Regions from separate parts of the Actinomadura sp. NPDC048394 genome, predicted to be linked through region 3. Evidence: riboswitches for the same ligand, from Rfam matches in the RefSeq annotation. Region 3 holds a riboswitch; each other region holds the start of a gene.

Region 1 (5,655 bases), on a different contig from region 3:
ATGAGCGAGCTGCTGACGAACGCGCTGCGCTACACCGAGTCGGGACGCGACGGGCAGATCCGCGTGGAGGTGACCCACTCGGCGCGGGCCGTCCGAATCGAGGTGATTGACGACGGGCAGGCGGCGACCGTCCCGCACGTCGCCGAGGCGGCCGAGTTGGACGTCACCGGACGCGGCCTGCGGATCGTCGCGTCCGTCGCGAAGACCTGGGGCACGGAACCGCGCGCCGCAGGCCACGCCGTCTGGTTCGAGCTCTAGCCGCTTCGGGTCATGACGTCGCCGGCGTCGCGTCGGTCAGCGGCTTCTGCGGATAGGCGCGGAGCACGAGGGACGTCGTGACGGGACCGTACCGGGCGAGTGCGTCCACGACCTCTTCGAGCCGTGCCGCCTGCGGGCAGTAGACGTCGAAGATGAGGCAGTCCTCTCCGGTGACCCTGAGGGTGGAGGCGATCTCGGAAGTCCGGGCGGCGAACTCCAGAGCGCGGGAAAGCCGGGCGTGCGTGGTGCGCAGCCGGACGACCGCGTGGATGTTCAGTCCGAGGGCTTCCGGATCGACCAGCGCTCGGTAGCCGGTGATGACGCCGCTCTTCTCCAGCCGCTGGATGCGGGCGCTCGCCGCGGGCTGTGAGAGCCCGACGCGGCGTCCCACCTCAGCGCCGGTCAGCCGGCCGTCGGCCTGGAGCAGGGCAAGTATGTCCCGGTCTATCCGGTCGAGTGATTCCATCGTCGTCCGCACCATCTTCTTTGAGATCACTTGCAAGTCGACCACCGTGCCGATGCATCCATCAGAATCGGCGTCGGAACGCCCTCATGATCGCAGAGAGCGACGAGTGAAATGGTGGTGGGCATTGACCGCGCACGTCATCGTCCCGGGCATCGACGGATCGGACGAGCAGCACTGGCAGACCTTGTGGGAGCGGCAGTGGGGCGCCTCGGCGGTGAGGATCTCCCCTGCCTCGTGGTCCGCCCCCGACCTGGACGACTGGGTCGGCGCCGTGCAGCACGCATACGACGACGCGTCCCGGCAGGACAGCCAGGTCGTGCTGGTCGCCCACAGCCTTGGCTGCTGGGCGGCGTCCACCTGGCTGCTCAGGAACCCCTCAAGCCGAGTAGGCGGCGCGTTCCTGGTCGCGCCGCCCGACCCGGACGCACCCGCATTCCCACGCCAGGCGGCCGCGACGTTCACCGACGTGTCAGCGCAGCCATTGCCATGCCCGGCCTTGGTGGTGGGCAGCGCCAACGACCCGTACTGCACTCCCGAGGCCGCCGTCGGCTTCGCAACGCGCTGGGAGGCACGATTTCACCTGACGGGCGCATGTGGACACATCAACTCCGCCAGCGACCTCGGCTCGTGGCAGCAGGGCCGCGACCTGCTGGACTCGCTGTCCCAACACTGAACGGCCACCACCGCAGGTCGCGGCGCCATCAGACCTGGCCGGCGTCCGCCAAGCGGTTCGCCATCGCCGCCTTCACGGACGGCCACTCCGACTCGACCACCGAGTACATGGCTGTGTCCCGCAACTCGCCCTCCTCGCCGGCCACCCACGACTCCGAGTACCTGCGCAGGACGCCCTCGAAATGCGCGCCGAGCCGCTCGATCGCCCGACGCGCCCGCTCGTTCCGCGCATCCGTCTTCAACTCCACGCGGGCCACGCCCAGCGTCTCGAACGCGTAGCCGAACAGAAGCCGCTTCGCCTCGACATTGACGCCGGTGCCCTGCGCGGACGCCGACAGCCACGTCCACCCGATCTCGACCGCGCACAGCCGGTCCCGGCCTGGCCACGGCCGCGGATGCAACAGCGCGGTATGCCCGACCGCCCTCCCGTCCACCACCCTGACCTGCGCGAACGCCATGAGCCCAGGACGGTCGAGCTTGTCGGATACGTACGCCTCCATGCCCGCCCCCGAGGGCACCGGAGTGAACCCGTACGACGACCTGTCCTCCTCGGCGGCCTCCGCAAGCTCCGGCACATGCCCCATCGCCAGCGGCTCCAGCCGTACGACCGTCCCGCCCAGCACCGGCACGCGCCCGGGAAACCCGCTCGCCGTCACCTCGCGACGGTCTCCGCCAGCCGGTTCGTCATGGCCGTCTTCACCGACGGCCACTCGGACTCGACCACCGAGAACATCGCCGAGTCGCGCAGCGTGCCCTCCTCGCCCGGCGCCCACGACGGCGACCAGCTCCGCAGCACCCCCTCGAAGTGCACGCCGAGCCGCTCGATCGCCCGCCGCGACCGCTCGTTCCGCGCGTCCGTCTTGAGATCGACGCGCACGACGCCCAAGGTCTCGAACGCGTAGGTGAACAGAAGCCGCTTCGCCTCGACGTTGATGCCGGTGCCCTGCGCGGACGCCGCCAGCCACGTCCACCCGATCTCGATCGCGCACAGCCGGTCCGTGCCGGGCCACGTCCGCGGATCCCACAGCCCCGTATGCCCGACCGCTTTCCCGTCCGCGACCCTGACCTGCGCGAACGGCGTCAGCCCGGGCCGCGCGAGCTGCCCGGCGACATACGACTCCATATCCGCCGCCCCAGGCACGAGCGTGAACCCGTAGGACGACCGGTTCTCCTCCGCGGCCTCAGCCAGCTCCGGCACATGCTCCAACGTCAACGGCTCCAGCCGAACCAGCGTCCCGGCCAGCACAGGAACATCAAGGCGCACGCCCATGAACTCTCCTCATCGCTCCTGGCGTTGGCACCTTGCCGCGAAGGCAGGTTGCCGGACCGTCACCGGGCCAGGTCCCTCAGATCCTCTAGATGATCACAACCCCCCGCATCCTGCCTCGCCCCTTCCCGCCCCGTCAACACGTTTCCAGGCGCCTCATCGTCCCGTCTCGCGCCAACGGACGTCCCGTACTGCCTTCTGATGCACACCCAAGCGTTTTCGATTGAGAATCTCACCTCACCGGCAACTGCACAAAAATGTACCCGAGCGGTCATTGCGGTGAGCGCATCACGCGCTTCCAAACCGTCGGCCCACCCCGCTCGCCCTCATGTTAACTACCACGTAAATCCGCTTTTGCTGCTGACTGTCCGATTTACACTAGTTGGACGGTTCATCAATGTCGGAAATGCTGGGGAAAACACCCGCGAAACCGGCGCTCGGCTCGCTAGCCTCTACCTCGACCACACACCCCCGCGCCGTGGTCACGCAGAAGGGAGCAAAGCATGCCCGCACGGACGCACAACGACGGAAGAAGCACCGGCGACCCACCCACCGGAACGCCGGCGCGGGCATGGCGCAGAAGCACAGGATGCACGGACGACAGGGAGTGCTCGGGCGACTGGAACTGCGTCGAAGTGGCGCGGCTTTCACCGGGTGAGATGGGACTGAGGGACTCTGAACGACCGGAGCGGGTTCTGCCCCTCTCGGCCGAACGCTTCGCCGGCCTGCTGCAGGCGATCAAGGACCATCCGGATCGGTGATCGCCGTGGCCATCCCGGCGCAGGTCAGCGGGGGCCGGCCCGCCCCCACTCCTCGGCCGCCTGGGATATCCGGCGCAGGGAATCGTCGGCGGAGAGCGAGACCGACCTGAGGGCGTCCCAGCACAACCGGTACATGTGCGTGGCGTCGTCGCTCTGCAGTATCGCCATGGTCAGTAGATTGTCCAGATAGACGGCATCCGGAAAGGTGACATCGTAGGCGGGAGCGAACTCCAGAAGCGTGAAGGTGTCCGCGAATATCGGCTCCCTGTCGACATCCATCGGAAGCACGTGGACGTGCACGTTCGGCAACTCGGCCAGTTCAATGAGATCGAGCATTTGCCCGCGCATGATGTCGCGGTCGCCGACGGTGCGCAGCAGGACGGACTCATCGATAACGGCGGAAAGGGTCAGTGGATTCTCGCGACGCAGTACGTCCTGCCGTCGCATGCGGAGATCCAGGCGGCGTTCGACCTGCCGAGGCGTGGAAACGGCGATAATTCTGCCGCTGTCCAATATTCGGTGCGCGTACTGCCTGTTCTGCAGGAGCCCAGGAACGGCGTATGTCCCGAAGGTCAGGGCAGTGCGCGCCTCGTCCTCCAGCGCGACGTAGGTACCGAATTCGCCGGACAGGACGTCCCGGTACCCGGCCCACCAGCCCTGCTCCGTCGCGGCCTGCGCGAGCGCCAGCACCTCCCCTTGGTGGCCCTCGCCCACCCGGTACAACTTCAGCAGCAGCCGGACGTCCGAGACCCGCACGCCGATACGGGCGTTCTCGATCCGGCTCAATTTCGACGGTGACCAGTCGAGCCGATCCGCGATCTCCTCGACCGTGTGGCCCAGGCCCTCCCGGAGCCGCCGCAACTCGATGCCGAGGCGGCGACGGCGGACGGTCGGCGCTGCTGCCACCCCTGCCTCCCAGCGAATCGGTTTCGGCCCTGCGGCCCGGGCGCCGATCTGCAAGTTGCAGGGCAACGATAACCTCGTCCTCTCCGGATCACCAGGCTTCGCGCAAAAGCGGTCCCCTACCTTTGACATCCTGCTGTCCCACCAGAAGTCGTCAAGCTTGCCAGATGGATACAGAGGCGATGCATGTCGCCGTGCACCTTGCACGGTTGCCGAATCCGGTCGCAGACTATTGGCGAACCTTCTAAGAGGAGAGCGACGATCGCCGGCAGGCGGGACGTGCGGGATTGGGGGCGCTCGGGTGAGCGGCAACCCGGTGCACAGGAGCATTCTGGCCGTCGACCTGGAGAACTCGACGGGGGCCTTTCGCACGAATCCGATCAAGGAAGCGCTGCGGAGCCAGATCTACGGCCAGCTGAAAGAGGCCATGGCACGCACCGGCATCGACGACCGGTGGTGCGATCCCTTCGAGGACCGGGGAGACGGCGTCCTCGCGCTGTTCCAGCCGGTCGACGAACTGCCCAAGACCTATCTGCTGTCCCGGCTCGTCCCCCGGCTCGCCCGCCAGCTCGCCGACTACAACGAGGCGTTACCGGCGGCGGAGCGCCTGAGCAGGAGCATGCGGCTGCGGGCCGTGGTGCACGCCGGAGAGATCCACCAGGACGAGAACGGTCCGTTCGGAGAGGCCATCGACCTGGCGTGCCGCCTGCTGGACGCCCCGAAACTGAAGAAATGCCTGCGGACGAGTAGTGCACCTCTCGTTCTGGTCGTCTCTGAGGACATCTACTGGGGAATCGTCAAACACGGTTACGACGGCATATGCCCTGCGGAGTACCGACCGGACGTGCGAGTGTCGGTCGCCGCGCGCCGCCGCCAGGGATTCGTTCACGTGCCGGAGATAACGGCGGCGGTCGAGAGCCGGCCAATGGCCATCGCATGACCGGGTTTCCCGCCATAATGGCTCAGCCGGTCTCGTCGGAGGTGCCATGTCGGTTGAGGTGGCCGCGTTGCGGGTGGGGGCATCGGTGGCGCGGCTGGCCGTGGGACGGTGGCTCGCCGGGCGCTCCACGCGTGACGCCGCTGGCAAGGACCTCACCGAGCTGATCAGGACGGGATTCCCGGACGAACTCAAGCGGCGGCGCGTCCAGCGGCAGTTCGAGGGCATCGCCGACGCGGTCGCCGAGCGGCTACTGACGTTCGCGGGTAACGAGTTCGGCGGGCTCACGGACGGCGACCGCGACGCCGCGTTGTTCGAGGTCGTCCGCACCCTGGAGAACGCCGACCTCTCTGATGACGCCTTCTTCGCGGCGGACGCCGACCCGGTGAAG
Region 2 (5,655 bases), on a different contig from region 3:
GGCGCTTTGGTCGTCCTCTTAACGGGAAGCCAAGGATGTGCATTGGGCGGCCCATCGCATGGATCCCCTCAGGTATCGTCGGTAACGCAATAATCACGGGGGGCTTGTGAGCAGCAGGGAAAAAGGTCAGGAAGACGGCGCACCGGGCACTACGGACGATCTTCTGCAAGGCGGAGCAAAAGCCGCTCCGGCCGGCGGATCGGACGGCGACGCGCCGCGTCCGGAGTCGGCGGACACCACCGCCCAGGCCGGCGACCCGGCCCGTGACCAGGAACGGGACGGGGCGGCCGGGCGCGCGGCGCGGCCCTCCGCCCGCCGTGCCGCCACGCTCACCGTCGACTCCGGAGAAACCACTCCGGACCCGAAATCGTCCTTGAACACCGACATATCTCAGAACGGCGACAAGGACCCCGCCGACGGCCCCGCAGCGGCCGCACCCGCCGCCGCGACCGCGCAATCCCCCGCGGCGGGAGTGCGGTCCCCGGCCACCGAAAAGGGCACGTCCCCCGATAACCCCCGGCCCGGCGGGGACGATCCGGACGGCTCCGCGGGCGCTGGTGTGAGCGGCTCCCCGGCCGGAGATACCAAGACCATGCCGGCTGCGTCGTCGAGGCAAGGAGGCCCGCCGGGGCGCGGCCCCGGCGGCGGTTCCGGCGGTCCGGGCGGCGGTCCGGGCGGCCGGGGCGGCAAGGGGCCGAAGAAGCAGCGCAGCCGCCGCGTCCGCTACCTGCGGCGCATCCTGTTCACGCTGCTCGGCATCCTCGGGTTCTTCGTCGCGGCGTTCGCGATCGCCTACATCTTCACGCCGGTCCCCTCGCCGCAGCAGCAGGCGCTCGCGCAGGGGCCCGCGTTCTACTACTCCGACGGCAAGACCCTGATCGCCAAGACGGGCATGAACCGGGACGCGGTGAAGTTCGACCAGATCCCGAAGAGCACCCGCGACGCGGTCATCGCCGCCGAGAACCGCAGCTTCTACCAGGACCCGGGCGTGTCCGTGCAGGGCACCGCGCGGGCGTTCTGGTCCACCGCGACCGGCGAGCAGCTGCAGGGCGGCTCCACGATCACCCAGCAGATGGTCCGCAACTACTACGGCGGCATCGGCAAGGAGCGCTCGGTCACCCGCAAGCTCAAGGAGATCATGGTCTCCCTGAAGGTGGGCCGGGAGAAGTCCAAGGACTGGATCCTCGAGCAGTACCTCAACACGATCTACTTCGGCCGCGACGCCTACGGCGTGCAGGCCGCCGCGCACGCCTACTACAACAAGGACGTCAAGGACCTCACGCCCGCCGAGTCGGCGTACCTGGCCGCCGCGATCCAGCAGCCGAGCAACTTCGCCGACCCGACCGGCCAGCACCGCGTGTACGCCGAGCAGCGCTGGCACGCGGTGGTGAACAACATGGTCCGGGACGGGGCGCTGTCGCCCGCCGACGCCGCGTCGATGCGGTTCCCCATGCCCGGCAAGGAGAAGATCACCGACGTCCTCAAGGGCCAGAAGGGCTACATGGTCAACCTGGCCAAGAAGGAGCTGGAGGAGCGGCGCGGCTACACCGAGGACGAGATCAACCGCAGCGGCCTGAAGATCACCACGACGTGCGACAAGCGGCTGATGGACGCGGCGAAGCAGGCCGTGGAGAACAACGTCCCGGCCGGGATGAGCAAGAAGATCCGGACCGGGCTCGTGTCCGTCGACCCGAACACCGGGCAGGTGCTGGCCTTCTACGGCGGCCGCAACTACCTGACGGAGGCCGCGAGCAGCGCGTTCTACGACACCGCGCAGGCGGGGTCGGGCTTCAAGCCGATCGCGCTGGCCGCCGCGCTGGAGGACGGCAAGAGCCTGTCCGACACCTACGACGGCAGCTCCCCGCAGTACTTCGGCGGGCACTCGATCAAGAACGACAGCGGCGAGAGCTTCGGGAACATCAACCTCGTCACCGCGACCGAGCACTCGGTCAACACCGCCTACGTGAACCTCGGCCAGGACATCGGCAACGACAAGATCGCCGCGATGGCGGAGAAGCTCGGCATCTCGGCGTCGCAGATGACGCCGGCGCAGCGCGCCGCCGCGTCGTTCCCGCTCGGCATCGTGTCGCTGCACCCGGTGCAGCAGGCCGGGGTGTACGCGACGTTCGCCGACGAGGGCGTGTTCCGGCAGCCGTACGTGGTGAAGTCGGTCACCGACAACGAGGGCCAGACCCGCAAGTTCGCCGAGAAGGGCGACCGGGCGTTCGGCGCCCAGGTCGCGCGGGACGCCACCTACGCGATGCAGCAGGTCGTCCAGGGCGGCACCGGCACCGGCGCGCAGCTGCCCGACGGCCGCGACGTCGCCGGCAAGACCGGCACCACCGACGAGGGCCGCGCGATCTGGTTCAACGGGTTCGTCCCGCAGATGGCGACGAGCGTGGCGATGTTCCGCGAGGACAACAAGGCGCTGAACATCCCCGGCTACGGCTCGTACGGCGGGCAGCTTCCCACCCAGATCTGGCGCTCGTACATGACCGACGCCGTCGACATCAAGGGCTACGACCCGAAGTCGTTCGGGTCGCCGTCGGAGACGCCCGGCAGCGGCTGGGGCAGCCCGTCGCCCGGCGGCGGGCCGAGCACCGAGGGGCCGAGCACCGACGGCCCGTCGCACCGTCCCTCCGGCGGGACGGACGGGCCGCGCAACCCGAAGCCGCCGACGGACCTGCCGACCATCATCCCGACGCTGCCCGGCGGTGGCGGCAACGGCGACGGCGGAGGCAATGACGGAGGCGGGAACGACGGCGGCGGCAACGGCGACGGGGGCGGCACCGGCGACGGCGGAGGCACGGGCGACGGCGGAGGCACCGGCCAGATGTTCAACTGACCGCGAGAAGCCGCGACCGAACGCGAAGGCGCCCGACCGAGCACGAAGGCGCCCGACCGAACGCGAAGGCGCCTGACCGAATGTGAAAGGGGCCCGGCGGTTCGCCGCCGGGCCCCTTCGCGTCTCACCCTCGCGCTACTGCGCGCACGCCTTCCCGATGCGCACCGGCGCGTCGTTCATCACGGCGCTGAGCTGCGACGCGTCGCCGGTGCCGACGGTCGCGGCGGCGGAGCGCAGCCGCCGCGCCTCGTCCTCCAGCGCCTTCTTCAACGTCCCGTCGTCGGCCTTCTTCGCCAGCCCGTCGATGCGGGCCGCGAGCCGCTGCGTCGCCTGCCCCCACTGCGCGGGCTCCGCCGCCGGCACGCTCCTGACCTGGGTGACGTACTGCTGGAACGCCTTCTTCGTGTCGGTGCACACCTGGCCGGAGTTGCCTCCCAGCGCCCCGCACGCGCCCAGCAGGCCGGACGCGCCGAGCATCACCACGCCCCCGGCCAGCGCCCGAACCACCCCGTACCGCATCGCACCCTCCCACTTGATCTGCCACAGGCTCCGCATATACTTCCGCACTAGGTCATGAGCGCCAGCGCCAAGCCCCGGCTCGCTGGCCGGCAACCCTTCGTCCGCGATGGGGTGCCCCGGGTGAGGACCTGGCCGGACGCGGGACCGCGTTCCGGCAAGCGCGGATCCCGCAGGCACGGCCCCGGGGTCCCTGACCCCGGAAGGAACCGGTATGCCCGCCACGCTCGCCCCCGCCCCGTCCCGCTCCTCGTTCACGCCTGCTGAGACGTCCGGCACCGCGCCGGAAGTTCGCGCCTTCCCGCGCGTGATCGGCGCGGACGCGCCCGTCCCGCTGGTCGACGGCCGCCAGGTCCCCTACGCCAACCTCGACTACGCGGCCAGCGCGCCCTGTCTGGAGGCGGTGCACGAGGCGATCACGCGCGCGCTGCCGTACTACAGCAGCGTGCACCGCGGCGCCGGATACGCCTCGCAGGTCACGACCGAGGCGTACGAGCGCGCGCGCGAGACCGTGCGCGGGTTCCTCGGCGCGTGGCGCCGCGCCGCCGTCGTGTTCACCCGCAACACCACCGACGCGATGAACCTGCTCGCGCACGCCGTCCCGACCGGGACGAGCGTCGTCGTGTTCGAGTCCGAGCACCACGCGTCGCTGCTGCCGTGGAAGCGGCCCGTGCGGCTCCCCGTCCCCGCGACGCCCGCCGAGGCGATCGACGCCGCCGACCGCGCGCTCGCCGCGACCCCGGTCGGCGCGCGGCTCCTCGTCGTCACCGCCGCGTCCAACGTCACCGGCGAGCTGTGGCCGATCCGCGAGCTCGCGCAGGTCGCCCGCCGGCACGGCGCCCGCATCGCGGTGGACGCCGCGCAGCTCGTCCCGCACCGCCCGCTCGACATGACCGCGCTCGGCCTCGACTACGTCGCGTTCTCCGGCCACAAGCTGTACGCGCCGTTCGGCGCGGGCGTGCTCGCCGGACGCGCCGACTGGCTGCGCGCCGCCGACCCCTACCTCAAGGGCGGCGGCGCGAGCGCGTCCGTCGCCGACACGGTCCGGTGGGCGCCGGGCGCCGAGCAGCGGCACGAGGCCGGCACCCCGAACGTCCTCGGCGTCATCGCGCTCGCCGCCGCCTGCGAGGCCCTCACCGCCGCCGGCTGGGACGCGCTCGCCGCCCGCGAGGAGCGCCTCCTCGCAAGGCTCCGCACCGGACTCGCCGCGCTCCCCCACGTCCGCGAGCTGAATCTGTGGGGCGACCGGTCGCCGCGCGTGGGAATCGTGTCTTTCACCGTGACCGGCTGGAACGCGCGCGACGTGGCGCTTACGCTGTCCGGGGAGCACGGCATCGGCGTGCGGGACGGCAAGTTCTGCGCGCACCCGCTCGTCCGGCACCTGCTGGGCGGGGACGGCGCCGCCGGCTGCGGCGGCGAGGGGGCGGCCGTCCGCGCGAGCTTCGGGATCGGCACCACCGAGGAGCACATCGACCGGCTGTGCACCGCGCTGGCACGACTGGCACCGCGCTGACCTGCGGACTCGCCCGCAAGCACAGACGTTTATGGCCTTTGGTCCTGTTCGCCCCTGTAGCGTAGGCAGTCGCGCTACTTCCCGCCGGACCTCCCACCGGGACCCGGCGGGTCGGGGACGAGCACGGACGAAACAGGGGGTGGCGGCGGTGGCCGACGCGTGGCGACCCACGTCGGAACTGGAACGCCGACTGGAGGAGAGCGTACGGGCCGGAGACCAGGAGGGCTACTTCCGCATCCTCGCGGGCAGCGAGCTCGTGGTGCCCGTCCCGGACGACGCCGTCGACGGCGTCGTCGCCGGGCGGGCGCGGCCCGCCTGGCCGACCCACGAGGAGGACGGCCGCGTCCACGTCCTCGCCTACACCTCCGCCGCCGCGATGCGCGCCTGCCTCGGCCCGTCCTGGCGGCACTTCATGACGCTGCGCTTCGGCGACCTCGCCGAGACCTGGCCCGACGCCCGCTGGTGGCTGGCCGTCGACGCGCCCGGCCACCCGGGCGGCACCCCGCTGCCGATCGAGGCGCGGATGCCCGCCTGGTTCGTCCGCCAGGTCGCCGACGGCGACGGCCGCCCGCCGCAGGTCGGCCGCGCCGACGTCCCGTCCGCCACCGCCGCGGCGCCCGCCCCACCGGCGGCCACCGCCCCCGCACCACCCGCGCCCGCCGCGCCCACAGCGCCCGCACCGGCGCCCGCGCCTGCCGAGCCCGCCGAACCCGCGCGGCCCGCATCGGCGCCTGCGCCCGGACTCTCCGAGCCCACACCGCCCACGCCCGCCGCGCTGGCC
Region 3 (5,655 bases):
GCGGGCGGACGGCGTCGGCCTGGGGGCCGCGGTCGCTCTGGGTGATCTCGAACTCGACGCGCTGGCCCTGCTCGAGGGTGCGATAGCCGTCCATCTGGATCGCCGAATGGTGGACGAAGACGTCACGGCCCCCGTCGACCGCGATGAAGCCGTACCCCTTGTCGGCGTTGAACCACTTGACCGTGCCCTGCGCCATTCCCAGCCCCGCCGTCCGAGCGTGCCCGGCCCCCGCCCCTGCCACCGCGGGAACCCGGACCAGCCGCGTCGTCACGGCGCTGGGCCGCGGCGGGGTCGACTCGGCATGATCGGAGTCGACCCTACCCGGCGGGTACGGCGGTGCCCCGGGGGCGGGGGCGGGATGGCCGGTGGCGGTCAGCCGCCGGCGACGGCGGGGATGATCGAGATCTGGGTGCCCGCGGGGGTCGCGGTGTCCAGGCCCTCGGCGAACCGGACGTCCTCGTCGCCGACGTAGACGTTCACGAACCGGCGGATCTTGCCGGCGTCGTCGAGGATGCGGGCCGCGATGCCGGTGTAGCTGGCCTCCAGGTCGGCGACCACGGCGCGCAGGGTGTCGCCCTCGGCCTTCACTTCGGCCTCGCCGCCGGTGTAGGTCCGCAGGATCGTCGGGATGCGGACGGACACGCTGCTCATCTGCTGGCTCCTTCTTGTTCTCAGGCGAGGCCGGCGGCGCGGAACGCCTCCAGCGTCGGCGCGATGTTCGCACTGGGCTTGGCGACGGGCGCGACGGCGTCGAGGGTCTTCAGCCCGTCACCGGAGTTGATGATCACGGTCTCGGCGGACGGGTCGAGGGTGCCCGCCTCGACGAGCTTGCGCAGGCAGCCGACGGTGACGCCGCCGGCGGTCTCGCCGAAGATGCCCTCGGTGCGGGCGAGCAGCCGGATGCCGTCGACGACCTGCTCGTCGGTGACGTCCTCGACGGCGCCGCCGGTGCGGCGCGTCACGTCGAGGACGTAGGGGCCGTCGGCGGGGTTGCCGATCGCCAGGGACTTGGCGATGGTGTCGGGCTTGACCGGCCGGACGACGTCGTGGCCCGCCTTGAACGCGGCGGAGACGGGGTCGCAGCCGGCGGCCTGCGCGCCGAACACCCGGTACGGCTTGTCCTCGACGAGGCCGAGCTTGATCAGCTCCTGGAACGCCTTGTCGATCTTGGTGAGCTGGGAGCCGGACGCGACCGGCACCACGATCTGGTCGGGCAGCCGCCAGCCGAGCTGCTCGGCGATCTCGTAGCCGAGCGTCTTGGAGCCCTCGGCGTAGTACGGGCGGACGTTGACGTTGACGAACGCCCAGTCGTCCTGCTCGCCGGCGATCTCGGACGCGAGCCGGTTCACGTCGTCGTAGTTGCCGTCGACGGTGACGAACGTCCCGCCGTACACGGCCGTCGTGATGATCTTCTGGGACTCGAGGTTCGACGGGACGAACACGGCGCTGCGGATCCCGGCGCGGGCCGCCGCGGCGGCGACCGCGTTGGCGAGGTTGCCGGTGGACGGGCAGGCCAGCACCTTGAAGCCGAGTTCGCGGGCGGCGGCGAGCGCGACCGCGACGACGCGGTCCTTGAACGAGTGGGTCGGGTTGCCGCTGTCGTCCTTCACCCACAGCCGCTGCAGGCCGAGGCTCTCGGCGAGGTTGTCGGCGCGGACGAGCCGGGTCAGGCCGGGCTCGGTGTTGGGGGTGTCGGCGACGGTCGACGGGACGGGCAGCAGCCCGCGGTAGCGCCAGATGTTGCGCGGACCGGACTCGATGTCGGCCCGGGTGATCCCGCCGAAGTCGTAGGCGATCTCCAGCGGGCCGAAACACTCCTCGCACGCGTAGAAGGGGCCGAGATCGCGCTTGGAGCCGCATTCGCGGCAGACGAGGGCGGTAGCGGGTCCGAGGTCCGTGGCAGGCGTGAATGCCATGAGGGCGAGGCCTTTCTCCCCATCTTCCCTGCGCCACCTTGGTCGCAGGCCGGAGTTGGCACCATCTCCCGGCCGGCCTCGCAGGATCGCGAGCGCGCCATAGCCGGGTGGTTGCCGGGGCTTCGCAGGGCCGGTCCCTCCACCCCTCTGGATGAGCGGTATTCAGTTGTCGAGGTCGCACGCTGTAGAGAACGAGCGCTTTGAACTCGTATGCGAACTTTACATGACGTGACCGGATGGCAGACAGGTGGGTCCGCCCTGTGAGACGTTACCCGGGCGTGGTCTTGATCACGCGGGCTCGTCGGCGGCGGGCCGGGCGGGGGCGCGCTGGGTGGGGTCGAGGAAGACGTGCCGGACGATCGGGACGCGCTCCTTGAGCCGCCGGTCGATCTCGCCGGCGACGTCCTCGGCCTGGTCGGCGCTGATGGCGTCGGAGAAGTTGACGCGGGCGGCGACGAGCAGCTCGTCCGGGCCGAAGTGCATGGTGAGCAGGTCGTCGACGCCGGTCACGCCGGGCGCCCCGGCGATCTCGGCGCGGATCTCGGCCTGCGCGGCGGGGTCGGCGGCGCGGCCGATGATCAGGCCCTTGCTGTCGCGGCCGAGCACGAACGCGACGACGACGAGCAGCAGCCCGATCAGCACGGACGCGAGGCCGTCCCAGAACTGCGAGCCGGTGAGCTGCCGCAGCACGAGCCCGGCGGCGGCGAACGCGAGGCCGATCATCGCGGCGGTGTCCTCGAACAGCGCGGCCTTGAAGGTGACGTCGGGCGACCGGCGGACGTGGTCGACGATGTCGCGGCCGTTCTCGCGGGTCTCGCGGCGCGCCTGCGTGAACGCGCGGACCCAGGACGTGCCCTCCAGCAGCGCGCCGAGGGCGAGGACGCCGTAGGCGAGCCACACGTCGCCTTCGGAGCCGCCGTGCCCGGTCATCGTGAGGATGCCCTCGAAGATGGAGAAGCCGCCGCCGGCGACGAAGATGCCGAACGCGGCGAGCAGCGACCAGAAGTAGCGCTCGTTGCCGTAGCCGAAGGGGTGGCGCCGGTCGGGCGGGCGGGCGCTGCGGCGCAGCGAGGTGAACAGGAAGCCCTGGTTGAGGGTGTCGGCGACGGAGTGGGCGCCCTCGGCGAGCATCGCGCTCGATCCGGCGAGCATCCCGGCGATCAGCTTGGCGATGGCGAGGATGAGGTTCGCCGCCCCGGCGACGAGGACGGTCTTGGTCGTCTCGGCCCGGCTCATTCCGTCCGGGTACCCGTCGCGAATCCCCCTAACCACGGCGCTTTAGGTACGGATGCCTACCCGCCGGGCGGTGCCGAAGTATTCCCCCTGGGCCACTTTGAAGCACCCCCGTCACAACTGAGACCCTTCCCGTATGAGCCAAGTGGTGGTGGCGTCGAACCGCGGGCCCGTGTCGTTCTCGCTGTCCGACGACGGCGCGCTGGAGATGCGGCGGGGAGGCGGCGGCCTCGTGTCGGGCCTCGCCGGCGTGGCGTCCGGGCAGGACGTGCTGTGGGTGTGCGCGAGCCTCGGCGAGGCCGACCGGACGGCGGCGCGGCGCGCCCCGGACGGGCGGATCGACCTCGCCGGGCACGACACCGGCGGTGCGGCGGTCCGGATGCTGGACATCCCGGCGGCGACGTTCCACCGGGCGTACAACGCGGTCGCGAACTCGACGCTGTGGTTCGTCCACCACCTGCTGTACGACACCCCGCGCAGCCCGCACTTCGATGCGCGCGCGCGGCGCGACTGGCAGTCGTACGAGGCGTACAACGCGGCGTTCGCCGACGCGCTGGCGCGGGACGCGGCGCCGGGCGCGAAGGCGGCGATCCAGGACTACCACCTGTCGCTGGCGCCGCGGATGCTGCGGGAGCGACGTCCCGACCTCAGGATCGTGCATTTCTCGCACACGCCGTGGGCGCCGCCGGAGTACTTCCGGCTGCTCCCGGACGACATCGGTGCGCAGGTCCTATCGGGCATCCTCGGCGCGGACCACGCGGGGTTCCTCACCGAACGCTGGGCTTCGGCGTTCCTCGACTGCTGCGAAGTGGTGCTCGGCGCGCGCGTCGACCGCGCGGCCCGCACCGTCACGTGCGGTGGGCGAACGACGCATGTGGGCGTCCACGGCCTCGGCGTCGACGGGACGGCGCTGCGGGAGCGCGCCGCACAGCAAGACGTGGCGGAGCGGGCGCGCGCGCTGCGCGAGCAGGTGGGCGACCGCCAGCTCATCGTCCGCATCGACCGGACGGAGCTGTCGAAGAACATCGTGCGGGGGCTCGCCGCGTACCGGGAGATGCTCGCCAACCATCCGGAGTGGCACGGGCGCGTGGTGCACCTCGCGTTCGCGTACCCATCGCGCTACGACCTGCCGGAGTACCGGGAGTACACGGCTGCCGTGCAGCGGATGGCCAAGCAGATCGCCGAGGAGTTCGGCACCGCGACATGGGAGCCACTGATCCTGCAGGTCAACGACGACTATCCGCGGTCGCTCGCCGCGTACGGGCTCGCGGACGTGCTGCTGGTGAACCCGATCCGGGACGGGATGAACCTCGTCGCGAAGGAGGGGCCCGTCCTGTCCGAGCGGGGCTGCGCGCTCGTGCTGTCGCGCGAGGCGGGCGCCGCGGCGGAGTTGTCGGACGACGCGCTCGTGGTGAACCCGTACGACGTCTCGCAGACCGCGGAGGCGCTGCACCAGGGTCTACTGATGCCCCGCGACCAGCGGGCCGAGCGCTGCGCGCGGCTCGTGTCCGCCGCGACGGCGCTCCCGCCCCAGCGCTGGTTCGCCGACCAGCTCGCAGCCCTCGACTAGCGCTCCCGCTCAACCTCTCACCCAGCGCTGCAGCGCCCCGCCGCAGCGCCCCGCCGCAGCGCCCCGCCGCAGCGCCCCGCCGCAGCGCCCCGCGCCAGTGCCTAAGCCGCAGCGCCCGGCCGCAGCGCCCCGCCTAGCGCGCCACGGGGTCGTCGATGGGCGCGAGGCGGCAGTCGACGGGGCTCGGCTCGTGCCGGCGCTGCCAGCGTTCGCGGAGGTCGGCCTTGCTGTGCGCCATGCGGCGGTGCGCGGCGGTCCGGGCGAAGCGGGCGAGCCGGGCGGCGGGGGGCTTGGGCAGGCCGCTGGGCTCGTAGCCGTACGCGGCGAGCCGGTCGCCGAACGCGGCCTCGGCGAGGCTGATCTCCCAGGCGTCCAGCCGCTGCGCCCACGACCCGATGCGGGTGGACGTGACGGCGTCGCGGGTGAGGCCGTGCCACGTCTTCTGCGGCGGGACGATGCGCTGCGCGAGGGACTGCGGCGCGGTCATCGCCGGGTGGTAGTCCTCGCCGAGGAACTCGCACAGCCGGGACAGCTCGTCGCCGGGGTCGGCGACGAGCCGCTCGTACTGCAGCTCGTAGAAGGCGTCCGGGCCGAGACGGGCCGCGAGCCGGTGGCCGGTGTCGATCGCCTCGCGCCAGACGGAGATGGCGTGGTTGAGGTCCTGGCCGTACCAGGGCATCTCCTTGAGGGACGCGACGCAGTCCCGGCCGTCGCGGACGAGGTGGACGAACTGCGCGTCCGGGAACATCCGCAGCAGCGCGCCGGCGTGCCGGATGTAGCTCGGCCGCTTGTCGCCCCACCTCGACTTGCCGTGCAGCCGGGCGTACGCGCGGAAGACGACGGCGATCGCGGACCCGAGGGTCGGCGGCCCCGCGACGATCTCCTCGGCGACCGCGCGGGCGTCCAGGCCGAGGTCGCCGAACCGGGTCGCCGGCC

What was found. Region 3 has a riboswitch for S-adenosylmethionine ahead of thrC (threonine synthase). Riboswitches for the same ligand answer to the same signal wherever they lie in the genome.
Region 1: linked by a shared signal. The riboswitch ahead of AB0C78_RS00700 (GNAT family protein) and the one ahead of thrC (threonine synthase) in region 3 are both predicted to bind S-adenosylmethionine.
Region 2: linked by a shared signal. The riboswitch ahead of AB0C78_RS39885 (aminotransferase class V-fold PLP-dependent enzyme) and the one ahead of thrC (threonine synthase) in region 3 are both predicted to bind S-adenosylmethionine.

Annotation. Positions count from the first base shown of each region.
Region 1 is NZ_JBEZJL010000001.1:132,390-138,044, reverse strand. It holds gene AB0C78_RS00720 (ATP-binding protein) at 1-258, shown strand, start outside; gene AB0C78_RS00715 (Lrp/AsnC family transcriptional regulator) at 269-754, opposite strand; gene AB0C78_RS00710 (alpha/beta hydrolase) at 849-1,397, shown strand; gene AB0C78_RS00705 (GNAT family protein) at 1,426-2,052, opposite strand; gene AB0C78_RS00700 (GNAT family protein) at 2,049-2,666, opposite strand; SAM riboswitch class I at 2,673-2,762, opposite strand; gene AB0C78_RS00695 (DUF397 domain-containing protein) at 3,167-3,424, shown strand; gene AB0C78_RS00690 (helix-turn-helix transcriptional regulator) at 3,449-4,330, opposite strand; gene AB0C78_RS00685 (hypothetical protein) at 4,629-5,267, shown strand; gene AB0C78_RS00680 (NACHT domain-containing protein) at 5,314-5,655, shown strand, end outside.
Region 2 is NZ_JBEZJL010000077.1:23,195-28,849, reverse strand. It holds gene AB0C78_RS39895 (transglycosylase domain-containing protein) at 593-2,845, shown strand; gene AB0C78_RS39890 (hypothetical protein) at 2,981-3,364, opposite strand; SAM riboswitch class IV at 3,415-3,531, shown strand; gene AB0C78_RS39885 (aminotransferase class V-fold PLP-dependent enzyme) at 3,576-4,874, shown strand; gene AB0C78_RS39880 (SseB family protein) at 5,023-5,655, shown strand, end outside.
Region 3 is NZ_JBEZJL010000003.1:204,679-210,333, reverse strand. It holds gene AB0C78_RS03260 (cold-shock protein) at 1-196, opposite strand, end outside; gene AB0C78_RS03255 (MoaD/ThiS family protein) at 373-651, opposite strand; gene thrC (threonine synthase) at 672-1,916, opposite strand; SAM riboswitch class I at 1,933-2,074, opposite strand; gene AB0C78_RS03245 (cation diffusion facilitator family transporter) at 2,205-3,152, opposite strand; gene AB0C78_RS03240 (trehalose-6-phosphate synthase) at 3,286-4,719, shown strand; gene AB0C78_RS03235 (sulfotransferase) at 4,853-5,655, opposite strand, start outside.